2 regions of the Cronobacter muytjensii ATCC 51329 genome follow, and region 1 is predicted to be linked to the other one. Evidence: predicted binding sites of a transcription regulator. Region 1 holds the regulator's gene; the other holds the start of a gene.
What was found. Region 1 encodes Fur, which represses iron uptake genes when iron is present. Its sites were predicted from a motif close to ATAATAATGAGAACNACTATCAA; they were not measured.
Positions count from the first base shown of each region.

Region 2: a site for Fur is predicted at 3,033-3,055, ahead of sodA (superoxide dismutase [Mn]). Genes of this name have one in related genera too.

Region 1 is NZ_CP012268.1:2,736,174-2,746,823, reverse strand. Features, by position in the region: gene nagE (N-acetylglucosamine-specific PTS transporter subunit IIBC) at 1-526, shown strand, start outside; gene AFK63_RS12695 (hypothetical protein) at 655-1,071, shown strand; gene glnS (glutamine--tRNA ligase) at 1,178-2,845, shown strand; gene chiP (chitoporin ChiP) at 3,296-4,693, shown strand; gene AFK63_RS12680 (beta-N-acetylhexosaminidase) at 4,750-7,401, shown strand; gene AFK63_RS12675 (helix-turn-helix domain-containing protein) at 7,460-8,071, opposite strand; gene fur (ferric iron uptake transcriptional regulator) at 8,395-8,847, opposite strand; gene fldA (flavodoxin FldA) at 9,137-9,667, opposite strand; gene ybfE (LexA regulated protein) at 9,829-10,110, opposite strand; gene ybfF (esterase) at 10,238-10,650, opposite strand, start outside.
Region 2 is NZ_CP012268.1:3,857,786-3,868,435, forward strand. Features, by position in the region: gene lldR (transcriptional regulator LldR) at 1-271, shown strand, start outside; gene lldD (FMN-dependent L-lactate dehydrogenase LldD) at 268-1,473, shown strand; gene yiiM (6-hydroxyaminopurine reductase) at 1,588-2,265, opposite strand; gene sodA (superoxide dismutase [Mn]) at 2,336-2,956, opposite strand; gene rhaT (L-rhamnose/proton symporter RhaT) at 3,329-4,366, shown strand; gene rhaR (HTH-type transcriptional activator RhaR) at 4,363-5,214, opposite strand; gene rhaS (HTH-type transcriptional activator RhaS) at 5,286-6,122, opposite strand; gene rhaB (rhamnulokinase) at 6,424-7,896, shown strand; gene AFK63_RS17695 (L-rhamnose isomerase) at 7,893-9,149, shown strand; gene rhaD (rhamnulose-1-phosphate aldolase) at 9,159-9,983, shown strand; gene rhaS (rhamnose ABC transporter substrate-binding protein) at 10,083-10,650, shown strand, end outside.

The DNA of each region.
Region 1 (10,650 bases):
GACAGCCCCTGCTGGCGCGCCTGTCGCACCCGCGGTAAAACCGCAGGCGGTCGCGAATGCGCAGACGATAGCCGCGCTGGTCTCGCCGGTGACCGGCGAGGTTGTGGCGCTGGATGCGGTGCCGGATGAAGCGTTCGCCAGCAAAGCCGTCGGTGATGGCGTCGCTATCAAACCGACCGACAAAACGGTGGTGTCACCGGCGGCGGGCACGATTGTCAAAATCTTCAATACCAACCATGCGTTCTGCCTTGAAACCGAAAACGGCGCGGAAATCGTGGTTCATATGGGGATTGATACCGTCGCGCTGAACGGGCAGGGCTTTAAACGTCTGGTGGAAGAGGGCGCGCAGGTGACCGCGGGCCAGCCGGTGCTGGAGCTTGATCTGGATTACCTGAACGCGAACGCGCGCTCAATGATTAGCCCGGTGGTGTGCAGCAACATCGACGATTTCGGCGGCATGGTCATTAAGGCGCAGGGTGCGGTTGTGGCAGGGCAGAGCGCGCTGTATGAGATTAAAGGCAAATAATCGCTTCTGAGTCGTAATGCCTTAAACGGCGGGAGATGCTCCCGCCGTTTTTTTTTGCTTTTTTTCGGGGCTGGCGCAGGGGGGGGAAGCCGTGTAGGGTGTCGCCCATCAGGATTAAGGAGAATCATATGCGCCATTGTATTATCGCGGTTTGCGCCGCCGTGCTGCTGAGCGGCTGCGTGCCTCGCTACGCCACGCACCGGCCTGCGCTTGAAATGGAAATTCAGAACGAACGGGGCGAGCCGGTTCCTCACGCCACGCTCTGGCTGCAAACGCACCGCATGCCGCCGGGCTTTTACCCACCGCCGGAGAAATTCATGGCAGATGAGAAAGGCCATATTTCCGTTTCACGCGTCTCGGAGTGGGAACTCATGATTTTCTTCCTGCACGGCACAATGATCTATTCCTGGACCTGGTGTGTTGAAGCGCCGGGCTATATTCCGCGCGACGGAAATGTCGACTCGTTAAGCTCACCAGTAAGAATGCTCAAAGCCACTGTCCCCCAGCGTTGTCGGCAGGCGGAATACGCCCAACGCGGGCAATGACAGGCGCTGCCCCACGGCGGGATTTTCTGTAACTAAAGGTTGTTTCCCGCTGCAGCTTATAAGATCATACGCCGTTAAACGATGTTGACGCTTTGAGGAATATGCGATGAGTGAGGCAGAAGCCCGCCCGACTAACTTTATTCGCCAGATTATTGATGAAGATCTGGCGTCTGGAAAACACACCACGATTTGCACCCGCTTCCCGCCGGAGCCGAACGGCTATCTGCACATCGGCCACGCGAAGTCCATCTGCCTGAACTTCGGCATCGCCCAGGATTACCAGGGCCAGTGCAACCTGCGCTTTGACGATACCAACCCGGTGAAAGAAGACCTGGAATTTGTCGAGTCGATTAAAAACGACGTGCAATGGCTGGGTTTCCACTGGTCTGGCGATGTGCGTTACTCCTCTGACTATTTCGATCAGCTGTACAATTACGCCGTTGAGCTTATCAACAAAGGGCTGGCGTATGTCGACGAGCTGTCGCCGGAGCAGATCCGCGAATACCGCGGCACCCTGACCGCGCCGGGCAAAAACAGTCCGTTCCGCGATCGCAGCGTGGAAGAAAACCTGGCGCTGTTTGAAAAAATGCGCGCTGGCGGGTTCGAAGAAGGCAAAGCGTGCCTGCGTGCGAAAATCGACATGGCGTCGCCGTTTATCGTGATGCGCGATCCTGTTCTGTACCGCATCAAGTTCGCTGAACATCACCAGACTGGCAATAAGTGGTGCATCTACCCGATGTATGACTTCACCCACTGCATTTCCGATGCGCTGGAAGGGATCACTCATTCGCTCTGTACGCTGGAATTCCAGGACAACCGTCGTCTGTATGACTGGGTACTGGATAACATCACCATCCCGGTACATCCGCGTCAGTACGAGTTCTCTCGTCTGAATCTGGAATATACCGTGATGTCCAAGCGTAAGCTGAATCTGCTGGTGACCGACAAGCATGTTGAAGGCTGGGACGATCCGCGTATGCCGACCATTTCCGGTCTGCGCCGTCGCGGTTATACCGCCGCTTCCATTCGTGAATTCTGCAAGCGCATCGGCGTCACCAAGCAGGATAACACCATTGAGATGGCGTCTCTTGAGTCCTGCATTCGTGAAGACCTCAACGAGAACGCGCCGCGCGCGATGGCGGTTATCGATCCGGTGAAACTGGTTATCGAAAACTACCCGCAGGGTCAGAGCGAAGTGGTTTCAATGCCTAACCATCCGAACAAACCGGAAATGGGCAACCGCGACGTGCCGTTCAGCGGCGAAATCTGGATCGATCGTGCAGACTTCCGCGAAGAAGCGAACAAGCAATACAAGCGTCTGGTGCTCGGTAAAGAAGTGCGTCTGCGTAACGCGTACGTCATTAAAGCGGAACGTGTTGAGAAAGACGAGGCGGGCGAAATCACGACTATTTATTGCTCGTACGATGCTGATACGCTGAGCAAAGATCCGGCTGACGGTCGCAAGGTAAAAGGCGTTATTCACTGGGTCAGCGCCGCGCATGCGTTGCCGGTTGAGATCCGTCTCTATGACCGTCTCTTCAGTGTGCCGAACCCTGGTGCTGCGGAAGATTTCCTGACGACAATAAATCCGCAATCTCTGGTGATCAAACAAGGTTATGCTGAACCGAGTCTGAAAAACGCCGAAGCGGGCAAAGCCTGGCAGTTCGAGCGCGAGGGTTATTTCTGCCTCGACAGCCGCCATGCAAACGGTGACAAACTGGTGTTTAACCGCACCGTTGGCCTGCGTGACACCTGGGCTAAAATCGGCGAGTAAAGGCTTGCCTGTCATAAGACGCCGCCATCGCGCGGCGTTTTTTTTATTTGCTGAATCAATCTGTTAACTCCCCTTAAAGATTCGCGATGCGAATTAATTTCTTTTGTTTTGATAAACGCCTTTCATCGTATATCTCCCCGCTACAGAGCTTTCTACTTTATTAAAAATTGTAATCGCTTTCATTTTATTGTTTTGACTGCGTTTTCTAAGTTGTACGGCATAAAAATTCACCCTTATGAAAATGTTACAAAATGAAGGAATTTTTGTGCTGCTCGTCATAAAGCCATAAAGAATTCAGGTTTTAAGATTGATAATTCGCGCTGCGAAAAATAGTCTTTAAGTGCGGTAGCGCGGGGGAAGCTCCGCCGCCGTCTTTTATTTTTTTAATTTTTTCATTCGCTTTATGGGCGTTGTTCCACGCGAATTTTTTACGTCAAAGAGGAATTTCACATGCGTTCGTTGAAATACAAACGTAGCGGCGTCGCTTTGGCTCTCGCCAGCGTCAGCGCGCTGGGCGGCTTGTGCAGCCCACCCGATGCTCTGGCAGCGGGGTTTATTGATGACTCTACGTTAACCGGCGGCATCTATTACTGGCAGCGCGAGCGCGACCGTAAAGATGTTGTAGAAGATAAATACAAAACCAACCTTTCTCACTCCACCTGGAACGCGAATCTCGATTTTCAGTCAGGGTTCGCCGCCGATATGTTCGGGCTGGATATCGCCGCTTTTACTGCCATCGAAATGGCGGAAAACGGCGACAGCGGTCACCCGAACGAAATTGCGTTCTCCTCCAGCAATAAAGCCTACGACGAAGACTGGTCAGGGGATAAAAGCGGTATCAGCCTTTATAAAGCCGCGGGCAAATTCAAATACGGCCCTGTCTGGGCGCGAGCCGGCTGGCTGCAACCGACCGGGCAGACACTGCTGGCGCCGCACTGGAGCTTTATGCCCGGCACATATCAGGGCGCGGAAGCCGGGGCGAATTTCGACTACGGCGATGCTGGCGCGCTGAGTTTTTCCTATATGTGGACCAACGAATACAAATCGCCGTGGCATCTGGAGATGGATAAGTTCAGGCAGAACGACAGAACGACTCGCGTGGATTATCTCCACTCTATCGGCGCGAAATATGCGTTTAAAAATTCGCTGGTGCTGGAGGCGGCGTTCGGCCAGGCGCAGGGCTATGTCGATCAATACTTTGCCAAAGCGAGCTACAACTTTTCGCTTGCCGGAAACCCGCTCGCCACCAGCTATCAGTTTTACGGCGCGCGCGATAAAGCCAGCAGCGGCACTATTAATGATATCTACGATGGTACGGCCTGGCTCCAGGCGCTGACGTTTGGCTATAAGGTCGGGCCGGTGGATCTGCGCCTCGAAGGCACATGGGTGAGCGCCGAAGGACAGCAGGGCTATTTCCTGCAGCGTATGACGCCGACGTATGCCTCCTCCAACGGACGGCTCGATATCTGGTGGGATAACCGCTCAGATTTCAACGCTGACGATGAAAAAGCGGTATTTTTCGGCGCGATGTATGACCTGAAAAACTGGAAGCTGCCGGGCTTTGCGATAGGCGCCTCTTACGTCTACGCGTGGGATGCAAAGCCCTCAACGCTTCCGACCACCGACAACTACTACGATCCTGACTACCGCCTGAAAGAGTCTGCCTACAGCCTGGACGCGGTCTACACCCTGCAGGACGGCCGCGCCAAAGGCACGATGTTTAAGCTGCATTTCACCCAGTATGACAACCATTCCGACATCCCGAGCTACGGCGGCGGCTACGGCAACATTTTCCAGGACGAACGCGACGTGAAATTTATGGTCACGGCACCGTTTACGATTTTCTGAATGCGCAGGGGCGCGCAGGTGCGCCTTACATAAAGGGCAGTGAAAAGGACGAGATGATGAAAAAGTTACAGATCAGTCTGTTAGCCGGGGCGGTGATGGGGATTTTAGCCGGTAGCGGCGCACAGGCGTCAACGGCAGACCAAATCAGCCAGTTTGGGCTCAACTACGCGATTACCGACAACCACGCGGCACAGCATGGCGTCGACTGCGCCGCGCTTGGCGCCGACTGGGCCTCCTGCAATAAAGCGGTTATCACGCTCACCAATCCGGGTGACGCGGTGACGGATAAAAACTGGACTATCTGGTTTCACAGTATTCGCCAGATCCTCAAGGTCGATAACGATCAGTTTAAAGTGACCCACGTGATGGGCGATCTCCATAAGCTTGAGCCGACGGACAAATTCACCGGCTTCCCGGCCAATGCCTCGGTGGAGATCCCAATCGTCAATGAATACTGGCAGCTCTTTATCACCGATGTGCTGCCGCGCTGGTACGTTACGGCGGACGATGGCGCGCCGAAAGTGATCGCCAGTACCGATACCGAAACGTTAACCGGGTTCGTCAGCCCGCTGAAAGATCAGTGGAAACGCACGCCGGACGATAAAAACATCCTGATGACCGCGGAAGCGCGCTTCGATAAAAATAGCGACATCAAAACACTGAATGCCGACAGCCTGCGTGGGCAGATTATCCCGACGCCGCGCCAGGTCAGGCTGCACGGGCAGGACGTCGCTCTCGACCAGGGCGTTAAGCTTGATATAGCCGTGCTTGATAAAGGCTCGCAAGAGGCGATTACCGCGCGCTTTGCGCTGCTGGGAGTGAAAACCGGATCGGGTTATCCGGTGCGTACGGCCATCGCGAGCCGCGCGTTTAACGGCAAAGAGGCGGTGTCCGGCGCTTATCAGCTGCATATAGGACAGAAAGAGGCGGTAATTACCGGCTACGATCGCGCAGGCGTCTTTTATGGTTTGCAGTCACTGCTGTCGCTGATCCCGGTGGACGGCGCGCGCCAAATCGCGATGCTTGACGCGCAGGATGCGCCGCGTTTTGCGTATCGTGGCATTCACCTTGATGTGGGGCGCAACTTCCATACTAAAGCCGCCGTGCTGCGCCTGCTCGATCAGATGGCGGCCTGGAAGCTCAATAAATTTCACTTCCATTTAAGCGACGATGAGGGCTGGCGCATCGATATTCCGGGGCTCCCGGAGCTGACTGAAATTGGCGCGAAACGCTGCCACGATCTGAGCGAAAAAACCTGTCTGCTGCCGCAGCTCGGCTCCGGGCCGGATACCAACAACAACGGTAGCGGCTATTTCACCCGCGCCGATTATATCGAGATAGTGAAATACGCCGCGGCGCGCCAGATTGAGGTCATTCCGGAAATAGATATGCCGGCTCACGCCCGCGCGGCGGTGATTGCAATGGAGGCACGCTACGATCGGCTGATGAAAGCGGGTAAAACCAACGAGGCGAACGCGTACCGCCTGCTCGACCCGCAGGATACGTCGGTTACCACTGGCGTGCAGTATTACAACCGTACCGGCTACCTCAATCCGTGCCTCGATTCGTCACGCCGTTTCGTGGATAAAGTGATCGGCGAAATTCAGCAGATGCACCGGGAGGCCGGACAGCCGCTCACCACCTGGCATTTTGGCGGCGACGAGGCGAAAAATATTTACCTTGGCAGCGGTTATACCGATAAAACGAAACCGGAAGCCGGGAAGGGCATTATCGATCAAAGCCGCCAGGATAAGCCCTGGGCGCGCTCGCCGGTGTGTCAGAAAATGGTTAAGGACGGGGTGGTCGCGGACGTTGAGCATCTCTCCAGCTACTTTGGCGTTGAGGTCAGCAAGCTGGTGAAAGCGCACGGCATTGACACCATGCAGGCCTGGCAGGATGGCCTTAAAGATGCGAAAGACGCCAGCGCCTTTGCCACCTCACATGTCAACGTCAACTTCTGGGACACCCTCTACTGGGGCGGTTTTGACAGCGTCAACGACTGGGCCAACAAAGGCTTTCGCGTTGTGGTCTCTAACCCTGATTACGTCTATCTCGATTTCCCGAACGAAGTGAATCCGGCGGAGAGCGGCTACTACTGGGGCACGCGCTTTAGCGACGAGCGTAAAATTTTCAGTTTCGCGCCGGATAACCTGCCGCAAAACGCCGAGACGTCGGTCGATCGCGACGGCAACGCGTTCAGCGCTAAATCCGATAAACCCTGGCCTGGCGCTTATGGGCTCTCGGCACAGCTCTGGAGCGAAGTGGTGCGTACCGATAAGCAGATGGAGTACATGATGTATCCGCGTCTGCTGGCCGTAGCGGAGCGCGCCTGGCACCGTGCCGCATGGGAGCAGGATTATCAGGCGGGGCGCGAGTATAAGGGCGGCGAAACGCATCAGGTCGATATGCAGGCGCTACAACGGGACTGGACGCGTTTTGCGAACCTGCTTGGCCGTCGCGAACTGCCGAAACTTGAGAAAGCGGGCGTGCAGTTCCGTCTGCCGGTGCCGGGCGCACGCGTGAAAGCAGGGGTATTGCAGATGAACATCAGCCTGCCTGGCGTGACGATGGAGTATTCCACTGATGGCGGCGCGCGCTGGCAGCCTTATGACGCCGCGCAACCGCCGCGCGTGACGGGCGAGGTGCAGGTACGCAGCGTAAGCGTGGATGGCAAACGCCACAGCCGGACGGAGCGCGTACAGCCGTAACGCGCTTTTTAAAAAAGCCAGCCTCCGGGCTGGCTTTTACGTGTGTTAAAGCGGTGTCTTACAGCGCCTCTGGCAGATGGTGAACGGCAAGCAGTTTGCCTTTGCTGATTTCAATATGTTTCGCGCTGCGTAGCTGGGACAAGGTTTTCATTACCATACTGCGGGAAAGATTTGTTTTTTTAACAATATAATCGGCGACGTTAATCCGGTTACGCATAAACTCATCCATCGACGCCAGACAATCGATATTGGCTTTAATCATACTGTAGCTGTTTCTGCCCAGCATAATTTCTTCCCGATAGCAAAGCATATTAATTATCCATGAGGACAAAATAAGAAGATGTAACTGGCAATGATTTTTTTCGATTTCCTGCATGAAATAATCAAAAGGAATTAACTGATAATGACATTCTGAATCAGCCTGTAATTTTATGAATTGGGATTTACCTAAATTCCGCGCCAGGCCCAGAACCGAAGGGGCGCTGCATTTTTCCAGCAACAGGCGGTCACTCTGGCGCATCAGAGAAAACTGACCGCCGCGAATGATGCAAATTTCCCCGTCTCGCAACGGGATAAGCGTATTTTTTTCCGCACGAGACCAGTTGCCGTAGCTATTGAAAATATCGGCAATGCGGTAAATCTCAGCAAGAGGTTTAGAGGGTAATACCATATTGGTTACCTTGTTTAAAATAAATTTATGTCGTTGCTGTATCTTAATGGATGCTTTTTTATTGCTGCAATAAGGGGCAGAGAAGAGGGAATGAACAACGGCAATCTTTCGTTGGCTAACCGCTTGACCGATAAAGATATTTATCTTTTCTGAATTTATATTTAATAAAATATATGTGGTTTAATTAAGCATTGTGCGCTGTATTAAAATACACATCTCTGTGTTATTAATCCAAAATGATACATGTGTATTTTCAGCGTCTGGTTTTCAGACAATAAAAAAGCCGACAAACGTCGGCTTTGGATCAGGCGTTATGGCAAGCGTTACTTCTCGCCGACCTCGTGCGCGTGTTCATTCTCGCGGCAGTCGCCATCGGCACAGTGACCATACAGATAGAGGCTGTGGTTGGTCAGGCGGATGCCGTGACGTGTCGCGATTTCACGCTGACGGGCTTCAATAGAGTCATCGCTGAATTCGATCACTTTGCCGCAATCGAGACAGATCAGGTGATCGTGATGATGCTGTTGCGTCAGCTCGAAAACGGATTTACCGCCTTCGAAGTTGTGACGGGTGACGATGCCGGCATCGTCGAACTGGTTCAGTACACGATAGACCGTGGCAAGGCCAATCTCTTCACCCATGTCAATCAGACGCTTATAGAGGTCTTCCGCACTGACATGATGATTGACCGGTTCCTGCAGCACTTCGAGGATTTTTAATCGAGGAAGCGTGACTTTCAGGCCGGCCTTCTTTAATGCGGTATTGTTGTCAGTCATGCGGAATCTGTCCTGTTGCTTAACGACTCGCCCCAGAAGGGAGCGATACATCGGATACGCCGAAGATGAATGCGTCTCATTATAGAACTGACATGCCTAAATGAAAACCGCAAGCGTCCGGCAAAAAAGAGCTTAAAAATCGTGGACCCGCCAGCGTTTTGCACGGGGAGGCCTGATAATTAAGGATGCCATTGTACAGCGTAGTGAGGGAAAGTTAAAAATTTGTAGCAATTATTTTCATTGCTTTTATCTATCAACCGGCGCGGACGGTCGCCCGCGCCGTTTATCATCAGGCGTTGATGATTTCCTGCAGGTGCAGCTCTTCGGAGACCTGTTTCACCCATTTTTCAACGCGTTCCGCCGTCAGCTCCGGCTGGCGATCTTCATCAATTGCGAGGCCGACAAAGTGATCGTCGTCTGCGAGACCTTTGGACGCTTCGAAGTGATAACCCGCCGTCGGCCAGTGGCCAACAATGGTCGCGCCGCGCGGCTCGATAATATCGCGAATGGTGCCCAGCGCGTCGCAGAAGTATTCTGCGTAATCTTCCTGGTCGCCGCAGCCGAACAGCGCGACCAGTTTACCGTTGAAGTCAATTTCTTCCAGCGTCGGGAAAAAGTCGTCCCAGTCGCACTGCGCTTCGCCGTAGTACCAGGTCGGGATGCCAAGCAGAAGAATATCGAACGCTTCCAGATCCTCTTTGCTGCTTTTAGCAATGTCATGCACTTCAGCAACGTCTTTCCCGAGCTGTTTCTGGATAATTTTCGCGATATTTTCGGTATTGCCGGTGTCGCTGCCGAAAAAGATGCCTACGATTGCCATAAGAAGAATAACCTCTTGAATCTAAATGTGATGGTGCTGGCATAACGCCCACAGATAGGGCAATCATAGCAGAACAGGTGAAGGTGCGGAAACGGTATCAGGCGCCGGGTGCACTCTCTGCTACATTGCCCCGTCCTTTTGGGTAAAATTCAGACCAGACCTTACTCCTGCAAGGCTTTCAGCTGAGCGAGGAGCATAGCTTCTATCAGCTCGCTGCGGCTGATATTACGCGCCTGAGCCAGATGGTTCAGCGCGTCCACCGCATCGGCGTTCAGCTTCAATTCCACGCGCTTAAGCCCGCGAACTTTGTCACGCTTAAGCTGGTTGCGCTTATTGATGCGCAGCTGTTCGTCGCGCGACAGCGGATTGGTTTTCGGTCTGCCCGGACGGCGTTCATCCGCGAAAAGATCGAGCGTTGTGCGGTCCGTTTGTTCTTTTGCCATGGTATGAGTATAGACAGGGGAAACAGGCTGCCGGGGCGGGCCCGGCGGTATTTCAGCGCGCCATCATACATCAGGCAGCGAAGCGCGCCAACGCATCCGGCGCGCGACGGCGCCGGTCGGTCTGTTTTTAATCAGTTTCCAGAAAACGCCGGATAGCGCGCAGCACCGCCTGCGGCTTTTCGGCATGCACCCAGTGACCCGCGCCCGCGATAACGTGCGCGCGGGCCTGCGGGAATTGCGCCAGCAGCGCTTCGCGGTGCGCTTCTTCCACATAAGGCGACGCGCCGCCACGGATAAACAGCGCCGGGCCGCGCCAGGCGGGGAGGGGTTCCCAGCCGACAATATGGGCGTATTGATTCCACAGCACCGGCACATTGAAGCGCCAGACGCCATCGACAAACGACTTCAGCAGAAACTGAATCACGCCTTCTTCCGCGATATACTGGCGCATGATATCCGCCGCCTGCTGGCGTGTTGTCGCGCCCGCATCGCTCACCGCGTTGACCGCCGCGAAAATGTCGTCGTGGCGGCGGACCTGAT
Region 2 (10,650 bases), 1.1 Mb from region 1:
CTTTTTCGATCTGTTGCAGTCGTCGGTGATGGAGAGCCGTCAGCGCATGTATCAGCAGCAGCCGATTTTTGCCCAGCTCACCGGCCAGCACCGCGAGATGCTGGAGGCCATCGAGACGGGCGACGCCGAGCGCGCGCGCAAAGCGACGCTGCGTCACCTCGGCTTTGTCCACTCGACCATTAAACAGCTTGATGAAGATGTCGCCCGTCAGGCGCGCGTCACCCGCCTGCCCGACGATGTGATGAAACCTTCCAGGGAGAATGATGAATGATTATTTCCGCAGCCAGCGACTACCGCGCGGCGGCCCAGCGTATCCTGCCGCCGTTTCTGTTCCACTATATCGACGGCGGGGCGTACGCTGAATATACCCTTAAACGCAACGTGGACGATCTCTCGCAGGTCGCGCTGCGCCAGCGTGTGCTGAAGAATATGTCGGATTTGAGCCTTGAGACGACGCTGTTTAACGAGACGCTCTCTATGCCGGTCGCGCTCGCGCCGGTCGGGCTGTGCGGCATGTATGCCCGGCGGGGTGAAGTGCAGGCCGCGCGGGCGGCGGCGGCGAAGGGCATTCCGTTTACGCTCTCCACCGTGTCGGTCTGCCCGATAGAAGAGGTGGCGCCCGCCATCAACCGCCCGATGTGGTTTCAGCTCTACGTTCTGCGCGACCGCGGCTTTATGCGCAACGCGCTGGAGCGCGCCAAAGCGGCGGGCTGTTCAACGCTAGTGTTTACCGTGGATATGCCGACCCCCGGCGCGCGTTACCGCGACGCCCACTCCGGCATGAGCGGCGCCAATGCCGCCATGCGCCGCTACTGGCAGGTCGTCACACACCCGCAGTGGGCGTGGGATGTGGGCCTGCATGGCCGCCCGCACGATCTCGGCAATATCTCCACCTACCTTGGCAAACCGACCGGTCTTGAAGATTACATCGGCTGGCTGGCGAACAATTTCGATCCGTCTATTTCATGGAAAGACCTGGAGTGGATCCGGGAGTTCTGGGACGGCCCGATGGTGATTAAAGGGATCCTCGACCCGGAAGATGCGCGCGACGCGGTACGCTTCGGCGCCGACGGCATTGTGGTGTCGAACCACGGCGGCCGACAGCTCGACGGCGTGCTTTCTTCGGCCCGCGCCCTGCCCGCCATCGCCGACGCGGTGAAAGGCGATATCGCGATCCTCGCCGACAGCGGCATTCGCAACGGCCTGGATGTGGTGCGGATGATTGCGCTCGGCGCTGACACCGTGCTGCTGGGCCGCGCCTATCTGTACGCGCTCGCGACCCACGGCGAGAAAGGCGTGGCGAACCTGTTGAACCTGATTGAGAAAGAGATGCGCGTGGCGATGACGTTGACCGGCGCGAAATCGATTAAAGCGATCACCCGCGAGTCGCTGGTGCCGGCACCGGAATTCACGTCCATGTTAGCGGAGCTGCCCGCCGCCAGCGCGCAGCCCAAACGGGACGACGCGGCGTAAGCGGATGGCGCTTCGCCGCTGAAAGAGCGTTTGATAGCGGACGCGCTTACCTGTCTTGCTGAAAACACGACCTGATGTCGCCGATACTGCAGGGCGGGTAAGACGCGCGCCCGCTTACCCGCGCCCCCACAACCGGCGCGAAAAGCTCTCGATTTTCCTGCTTAACCGGCGGTTTTGCAGCGTTTTCGCCCAGCTCGCGGAAAGCCCGGCGGCGCTTAACAGCCGGTGATACTGCTCGTCATCAAACGGCGTATGCCAGGCGATGGCGGCGGCTTCCCGCACCGATATCGCGCTCACGCGCGACACCAGCTCCAGCGGCGCGTCGGTAAAGACTTTGCCTTCGCCAATCACCCGATACAGCCAGCCGCAGCGCGCGGTATCCTGCATCCGTCCGGAAAGCTCGCTGATGCCTGCGTGAAAATTCACCTTAAAACAGGGCGAGCGCGGCTGGGTAATCTGGATAAGCGCCTCGCCCCAGCGAAAGATATCGCCGATAAACGCGTTATCCTCGGTCAGCCCCAGCGTCGAGAGATTCTCGCCGAACGCGGGCGGCGCAAACCACGCCGCCTGTTCCGGGTATTCCCGCGCCCAGATGGCGTAATGTTCGCGCGGATAATGACACAGCGCGCGATCCGGCCCACCGTGGATTTTCTTCTCCGCCTGCTGATCGCCGACCAGCCCGCGGCTGGTGAGCGATAACTCCCCTTCTGCCTGCACTTTGCCGATAGCGCTGGGCCGGCTGCCCTCGTAGTCGCGGATTTTGCCAAGATAAACCTGAACCGGGAAATACATGCGCGCCTCCTTTTGCGGATATAAAAAAAGCGAGCCGTCAGGCTCGCTTTTTACAGGTCAGGTTGCAACCTTATTTCTGAGAAGCGAAACGCGCTGCGGCTTCGTCCCAGTTAACCACGTTCCAGAACTCTTTGATGTAGTCCGGACGGCGGTTCTGGAATTTCAGGTAGTAGGCGTGTTCCCACACGTCCAGGCCCAGAATCGGGTAACCGGATGCGCCAGCGACCGCTTCGCCCATCAGCGGGGAATCCTGGTTTGCGGTAGACACCACCGCCAGTTTGTCGCCTTTCAGCACCAGCCACGCCCAGCCAGAGCCGAAACGGGTCGCTGCGGCTTTCTCGAACTCTTCTTTGAATTTCTCAACGGAGCCGAAATCGCGCTCGATAGCCGCTTTCAGGTCGCCCTGCAGGGTGGTGCCTTTTTTCAGGCCTTTCCAGAACAGGCTGTGGTTAGCATGGCCGCCTGCGTTGTTGCGCAGCACGGTTTTTTTGTCAGCCGGAACCTGATCCAGTTTGGTGATCAGCTCTTCAACCGGCAGGTTCGCCAGTTCCGGCAGGCTTTCCAGCGCAGCGTTAGCATTGTTAACGTAAGTCTGGTGGTGTTTGGTGTGATGGATTTCCATCGTCTGCTTGTCGAAATGCGGTTCCAGGGCGTCGTATGCGTACGGCAGGGATGGCAGTGTATAGCTCATATTCATCATCTCCATTATTGTCGGGCGGCAGAGGTGTTAACGCCGCGTAAGCAGTGGGTTCATTATAGTTAATTAAATGATATTGAAAATGTTTATCAATGCCGCAGTTTTTATATGGTTATAACTTAACGCACTAACGGCTAAAAATGGACATCTGACGGCGATTTTCGCACAGATATCCATGCGTCAGGCATTGTCTGAATTCACCGCAAAGTGTGATCGCCGTTCGGCTTACCCGCTGTTTTTTGCCACCCGTTGCGCCGCAGCGGCAGCGCGTCGAAGGTGAATAAAAACGCGCCTCCATAGACTCGTTTGGGTTAGGGAGCGGCTTTCGCTCCCGCCTGCCCTACGACGGAAACGAGGACGCTAAGCATGAATAACGCGATAACCATGGGGATACTGTGGCACCTGATTGGCGCAGCGAGCGCCGCCTGCTTTTACGCGCCGTTTAAAAAAGTCCGGCACTGGTCATGGGAAACCATGTGGTCGGTAGGCGGTATTGTCTCGTGGCTGATTTTGCCCTGGGCGGTAAGCGCCCTGCTTCTGCCCGATTTCTGGGCCTACTACGGCGCTTTCAGCGCCACCACGCTGCTGCCGGTGTTTTTGTTCGGCGCGATGTGGGGCATCGGCAATATTAATTATGGCCTGACCATGCGCTATCTCGGCATGTCGATGGGCATCGGCATCGCTATCGGCATTACGCTCATTGTCGGCACGCTGATGACGCCGCTGCTGAACGGCAAATTCGCGGTGCTTATCGGTACGCCCGGCGGGCGGATGACGCTGCTGGGCGTTTTCGTGGCGCTGATTGGCGTCGGCATCGTGACCCGCGCCGGTCAACTGAAAGAGCGCCAGATGGGCATCAAAGCCGAAGAATTTAACCTGAAAAAAGGGCTGCTGCTGGCGGTGATGTGCGGCGTGTTCTCCGCAGGCATGTCGTTTGCGATGGACGCGGCAAAGCCAATGCATGAGGCCGCCGCCGCGCTCGGCGTCGACCCGCTTTACGTCGGCCTGCCGAGCTATGTCGTTATCATGGGCGGCGGCGCGCTGGTGAATCTCGGCTTCTGTTTTATCCGTCTTGCCAGAGTCCGCAACCTGTCGCTAAAAGCCGATTTCTCGCTGGCGAAACCGCTGATTATCGCCAACGTGCTGCTCTCCGCGCTGGGCGGGCTGATGTGGTATTTACAGTTTTTCTTCTACGCCTGGGGCCATGCGCGCATTCCGGCGCAGTATGACTACATCAGCTGGATGCTGCATATGAGCTTCTACGTGCTGTGCGGCGGGCTGGTCGGACTGGTGCTACGCGAGTGGAAAGCGGCGGGCCGCCGCCCGGTCAGCGTACTGAGCCTGGGCTGCGTGGTGATTATCGTGGCGGCGAATATTGTCGGGCTGGGGATGGCGGCCAACTAACCGGTCACCACCCCGCACTGCTGACGCCACACCCGTGGCGTCACGCCCGTTTCGCGGGTAAACACGACCGAGAAGTAGTTGCTGTCTTCAAAGCCGCAGCGCGCGGCGATATCGCTAATCAGCAGATCGGAGTGGCGCAGCAGATACTGCGCCTGACAGATACGCAGCTGGCGCAGGTACTGGCTGATGGTCATACCGGTCTGCTGGCGAAAGAGCTGGCGCAGCGGGCGTTCGGCAATCTGATAATGGCTGCAAAAATGCTGCAAATCGAACGGCACGTCGAGGCTGTTGCCAAGCGCCGCCATCAGCAGATCGAGCTTTTCGCCCTCGTCCGGCCCGGCCCCGCTCGACGGCTGGTAGCGATGACGACGCAGCGTAATCGCCAGCTGTAAAAACAGGCTTTCGGCTAAACAGTGCGACAGCGCATCGTGCTTCGGGCTTTCATGTTCCAGCTGATCGATAACCTGCCGCGCCTGCACCATGCCGTGGCTGCTGAGCCGCCAGCGCGGATCGCCGCCAGGGCCACGCGGGTTTTCCAGTAGATCGCGCCAGTTCACGTTCAGTTGCAGCCGTTCAGGGCAATAAATGATGTTATGCAACACGAGATCGTTCACGGACTCGTAGCGGTGGCGGTCTTCGGCGCGAATATAAAAGAGATCGCCGCAGGTAATGCGATAAGGCCGGTCGTTCAGCACATGCAGGCCGTTGCCGCGCCAGACCAGCACCAGTTCGCAGAACTCGTGGGTATGCTCGGCAAAGACATTTTGCGGGTAGCGATCCGCCACCACCACCGGCTGGGTAGGCGTGGCGAAAAAGTCCGCTTTCCTGAGCACTAACTGAGGGGCCACTGGGCTTCTCCGGGACAAATAGCTGCAAAGTATGCAATTTTTTGCCCCAGAAAACGGTGATTCTCTTCGCGTTACTGCATCTGCCCGTCGCGCCCGAGGCGAATGTCGCGCGGCGACCAGGAAAACTCGCGCCGGAACAGCGTGGAGAAATGATTGCTGTCGCCAAAACCGCACTGGTAGGCAATCTCCGTCACACTCTCTTCGCTGTGGCGCAGCAGATAGCGCGCTTTCATTAAGCGTAAACGGTTGAGATAGCGCTGCGGCGTCAGGCCGGTGCGCTGCTTCAGCTGCCGATGCAGCGTGCGCAGCGAGAGCCGGTGGCACCCGGCGAGCTGTTCCCAGCAGACATCCTCCGCATAGTGATCTTCAAGCCAGGCGATCAGCTGATTCAGCCGCTCGTCGGCATGGCCGCTGCCCTGCGCCTGGCTGCCGCGCCGCAGCAGGATCAGCAGTTGCATAAACAGCATTTCCATACTGGCGATGGCGTGCACGTCGCTGCTCTCGCGCAGCGCCTCCAGTTGATCCACCAGCGGACGGGCCTGATGCAGCGTCTGCTGGCTGACGCGCCAGTGCGACGGATAGTGGCCGTCCTGCTCCTGCGGCAGGAGTTTTTCAAGCCCTGACAGGAAACTGAACGCCTGCGGCGAACGATACAGCACGTTGGTCAGACAGAGGTTTTCGGTATGTTCATACAGATGGCGGTCGTGGTCGCGCACAAAACAGACGGAACCGCCGCTTAACGTGTACGGCTGGCCGTTAAAGACATGCGTGCCCGTGCCGTGCTCGACGATGACAATTTCATAGAAATCATGGTGATGTTCAGGAAAAGCCGCCTGCGGCAGACGCGGTTCAATGGTTACCGACGCCGCGCCGGTTGGGAAAAAATCAACGCACTGTAGTACCGTCATCATCGCCCCCGCTTTCAGTAAAACCTGCCTGATAGTAGATAACGGTTCTCAACTACACCTTCAATTTTCGACGTCAAAACGCGCAAAGCCCGTCGGATTTTTAAGAAACGTCGTGAAATTTCTGGAAATGCGGCGCGGCTCACATGCGCCCACGCCTGGCCTGCAAACGCCGTTCTGTGAACTCCCTCACGTTCATCTTTGCTTCCTTGCCAGCGCCGGTAACGCGCTGTCAGTGGGATGAAGGTGCGCCGCCGCGCCGCTCCCTAGACTGGCGTCAGAGATTTCAACAAGGACCCCTACCATGACTATTCGCCATAGCGTCGCGGTCGACCTGGGCGCCTCCAGCGGCCGCGTGATGCTGGCCCGCTACGACAGCCAGGAACAGCGCCTGACGCTTCAGGAAATCCACCGTTTCGCCAACGGCCTGCGCCGCGTAGACGGTTTCGACACCTGGGATGTGGATGCGCTGGAGCGTGAAGTGCGCCTCGGCCTGGAAAAAGCCTGCGGGTGCGGCGTCGTCATCGACAGCATCGGCATCGACACCTGGGGCGTTGATTATGTGCTGCTGGATGAGCGCGGCGAGCGCGTCGGCCTGCCGGTGTCGTACCGCGACAGCCGCACTGACGGCGTGATGGCCCGCGCGCAGCAGCAGGTGGGCCGGGAGGCTATCTACCGCCGCACCGGCATTCAGTTTCTGCCGTTCAACACCCTTTATCAGTTCCGCGCGCTGGTGGAACAACAGCCGGAGCTGGTCGGTCGTGTGGCGCATGCGCTGCTCATTCCGGACTATCTCTGCTACCGGCTGACCGGCGCGCTGAACTGGGATTACACCAACGCCACCACGACGCAGCTTATTAATATCGACACCGATAACTGGGACGAGACGCTGCTCGACTGGGCGGGCGTGCCGAAACACTGGCTGGGAGTGCCGACGCACCCGGGTAATGTCATCGGCCGCTGGCGCAGCGCGCAGGGCATCGATATTCCGGTGGTATCCGTGGCGACGCACGACACCGCCAGCGCCGTGATCGCCGCGCCGCTGGAGGGCAATGACGCCGCCTGGATCTCCTCTGGCACCTGGTCGCTGATGGGCTTTGAGAGCAAAACGCCCTACACCGGCGACCGCGCGCTGGCTGCCAATATCACCAACGAAGGCGGCGCCGAGGGCCGCTATCGGGTGCTGAAAAATATTATGGGGCTGTGGCTGTTGCAGCGCGTCTGCAAAGAGCAGCGGGTCGACAACCTCCCTGCGCTTATCGACGCGGCCCGCGCGCTTCCCGCCTGCCGCTTTGTGGTGAACCCTAACGACGACCGCTTTATCAACCCGGACAACATGAGCCGCGAGCTGCAAACCGCATGCCGTGAGAACGGCCAGACTGCGCCGGAAAGCGCGGCGGAGCTGGCGCGCTGCATCTTCGACAGCCTGGCGCTGCTCTACGCCCGCGTGCTGGATGAGCTGACCGCCCTGCGCGAGCGGTCATTTACGGTGCTGCATATCGTGGGCGGCGGCAGCCAGAACCCGTTTCTTAATCAGCTCTGCGCCGACGCCTGCGGCATTCCGGTGATGGCGGGCCCGGTGGAAGCCTCCACGCTTGGCAATATCGGCTGCCAGCTGATGGCGCTCGACGAAATAACCGACGTCGACGCGTTTCGCCGCGTGGTGACCGCCAGCCAGCCGCTGACCCATTTTCAACCTCAGACTGACAGCGAGATTGCCCGCCATGCGGCGCGAGTTTCGCCGTATCGCCAAACCAGGAAGGAGCTTTACGCATGACCACTCAAATCAACCAGGCATGGGAACTGGCGAAGCAGCGCTTCGCCGCCGTGGGCGTCGATGCTGACGCCGCGCTGCGCCAGCTCGACCGCCTGCCGGTATCGATGCACTGCTGGCAGGGCGACGACGTGGCCGGGTTTGAAAATCCGCAGGGGCAGTTGACCGGCGGCATCCAGGCCACTGGCAACTATCCGGGCAAGGCGCGTAACGCCGAAGAGTTGCGGGCCGATCTCGGCCAGGCCCTGAGCCTGATCCCCGGCCCGAAACGTGTGAACCTGCATGCCATCTACCTGGAATCTGACACGCCGGTTGCGCGCAATGAAATTAAACCAGGCCATTTCGCGAACTGGGTCGCGTGGGCGCGTGAAAACGACCTGGGGCTTGATTTCAACCCGTCCTGCTTCTCGCACCCCTTGAGCGCCGATGGCTTTACGCTGTCGCACGCCAACCCGGAAATCCGCCAGTTCTGGATTGAACACTGTCAGGCGAGCCGCCGCGTGTCGGCCTCGTTCGGCGAACAGCTCGGCACGCCGTCGGTGATGAATATCTGGATCCCGGACGGCATGAAAGATACGCCGGTAGACCGCCTCGCGCCGCGTCAACGCCTGCTGTCAGCGCTTGATGAGGTCATCAGCGAGAAACTTAACCCGGCACACCATATCGACGCGGTAGAAAGCAAGCTGTTCGGCATTGGCGCGGAGAGCTACACCGTCGGTTCTAACGAGTTTTATCTCGGCTACGCCGCCAGCCGCCAGACCGCGCTCTGCCTCGACGCCGGGCACTTCCACCCGACCGAAGTGATTTCCGACAAGATCTCCAGCGCCATGCTCTATGTGCCGCGCCTGCTGCTGCACGTCAGCCGTCCGGTGCGCTGGGATAGCGATCACGTTGTTCTGCTGGATGACGAAACCCAGGCCATCGCCGGTGAAATCATCCGCCACGATCTGTTCGACCGCGTGCATATCGGGCTCGATTTCTTCGATGCCTCCATCAACCGCATCGCCGCATGGGTGATTGGCACCCGCAACATGAAAAAAGCGCTGCTGCGCGCGCTGCTTGAGCCTACCGCACAGCTGCGTCAGCTGGAGCAGGAAGGCGACTACACCGCCCGGCTGGCCCTGCTTGAAGAGCAAAAATCGCTGCCGTGGCAGGCGGTCTGGGAAATGTACTGCCTGCGCCACGACACCCCAGCCGATGCCTCGTGGCTCACCACGGTCCGTCATTATGAACAACACGTTTTAAGCAAGCGCTAAGGAGCACTCATGCAACGCATTCTTTCTTCCTGGTTCGTACAGGGTATGGTGAAAGCCACCAGCGATATGTGGCTGAAAGGCTGGGATGAACGTAACGGCGGCAACGTGAGCCTGCGCCTTGACGCGGCCGACGTAGAGCCTTACCGCGATGAATTTTACCCGGAGCCGCGCTGCGTGGAGCTGAGCCAGCCGCGCGCTGAATTAGCTGGCTGCTGGTTTCTTGTCACCGGCTCCGGGAAATTTTTCCGCAATGTGCAGCTCGACCCGGCGGACACACTGGTGCTGCTGCGAATCACCGACGACGGCATGGCGTACCACATTCACTGGGGGCTGACCCACGGCGGCCTGCCGACCTCGGAGCTGGCGTCGCACTTCCAGTCTCACGCGGTGCGCAAGGCGGTCTCCGGCGGCAAAGACCGGGTCATCATGCACTGCCACGCCACTAACCTCATCGCGCTGAGCTTCGTGCTGGAGCTTGACGAAGCGCGCTTTACCCGCCTGCTGTGGGAAGGCAGCACCGAGTGCCTGGTGGTATTCCCGGATGGCGTCGGCATCGTGCCGTGGATGGTGCCGGGCACCGACGGCATCGGCAGCGCCACCTCAGAGCAGATGAAAACCCACACCCTGGTGCTGTGGCCGCATCACGGCATTTTCGGCACCGGGCCAACGCTTGATGAGGCGTTCGGGCTTATCGACACCGCCGAGAAATCGGCAGAGATCCTGGTCAAAGTGATTTCTATGGGAGGCATGAAACAGACCATTACGCGTGACGAGTTAATCGCGCTCGGCGAACGTTTCGGCGTGACGCCGCACGCCGGCGCCATCGCCCTTTAAATAACAACATCGCACGACGTTCAGGTCGCCCACGGGCGGCCTGGCGCGATCGTGAACCTCTTACACCTGCAAACTGAGTCACTACGTGGAGTACAAGCAATGAAAATAAAAGCCATTTTAGGTTGTACCTTCGCTGTCGCCGCCTGGGCGTTGTCAGGTTCCGTCTCTGCGGAAGTCAAAATCGCGCTGGTGGCGAAATCGCTCGGCAATGGATTTTTCGAAGCCGCGAACACGGGTGCTCAGGAAGCCGCTAAAGAACTCGGGGATGTGAAAGTTATCTATACCGGCCCGACCACCACCACCGCCGAGGCGCAGATCGAAGTGCTTAACGGGTTGATCGCCCAGGGCGTGGACGCCATCGCCATCTCCGCCAACGACCCGGACGCCGTGGTGCCGGTGCTGAAAAAGGCAATGCAGCGCGGCATTAAGGTTGTCTCCTGGGATTCCGGCGTCGCGAAACAGGGCCGCCAGATCCATCTTAACCCTTCCAACAACGCGCTGATTGGCGACACCAACGTCCGGCTTGCCGCCGACGCGCTGAAAGCGCTGAACGTCGAGAAAGGCGACGTGGCGATTTTAAGCGCCACGCCAACCTCGACCAACCAGAACACCTGGATTGCCGAGATGAAAAAGGTGCTGCCGAAGTACCCGTCGGTGAACCTGGTGA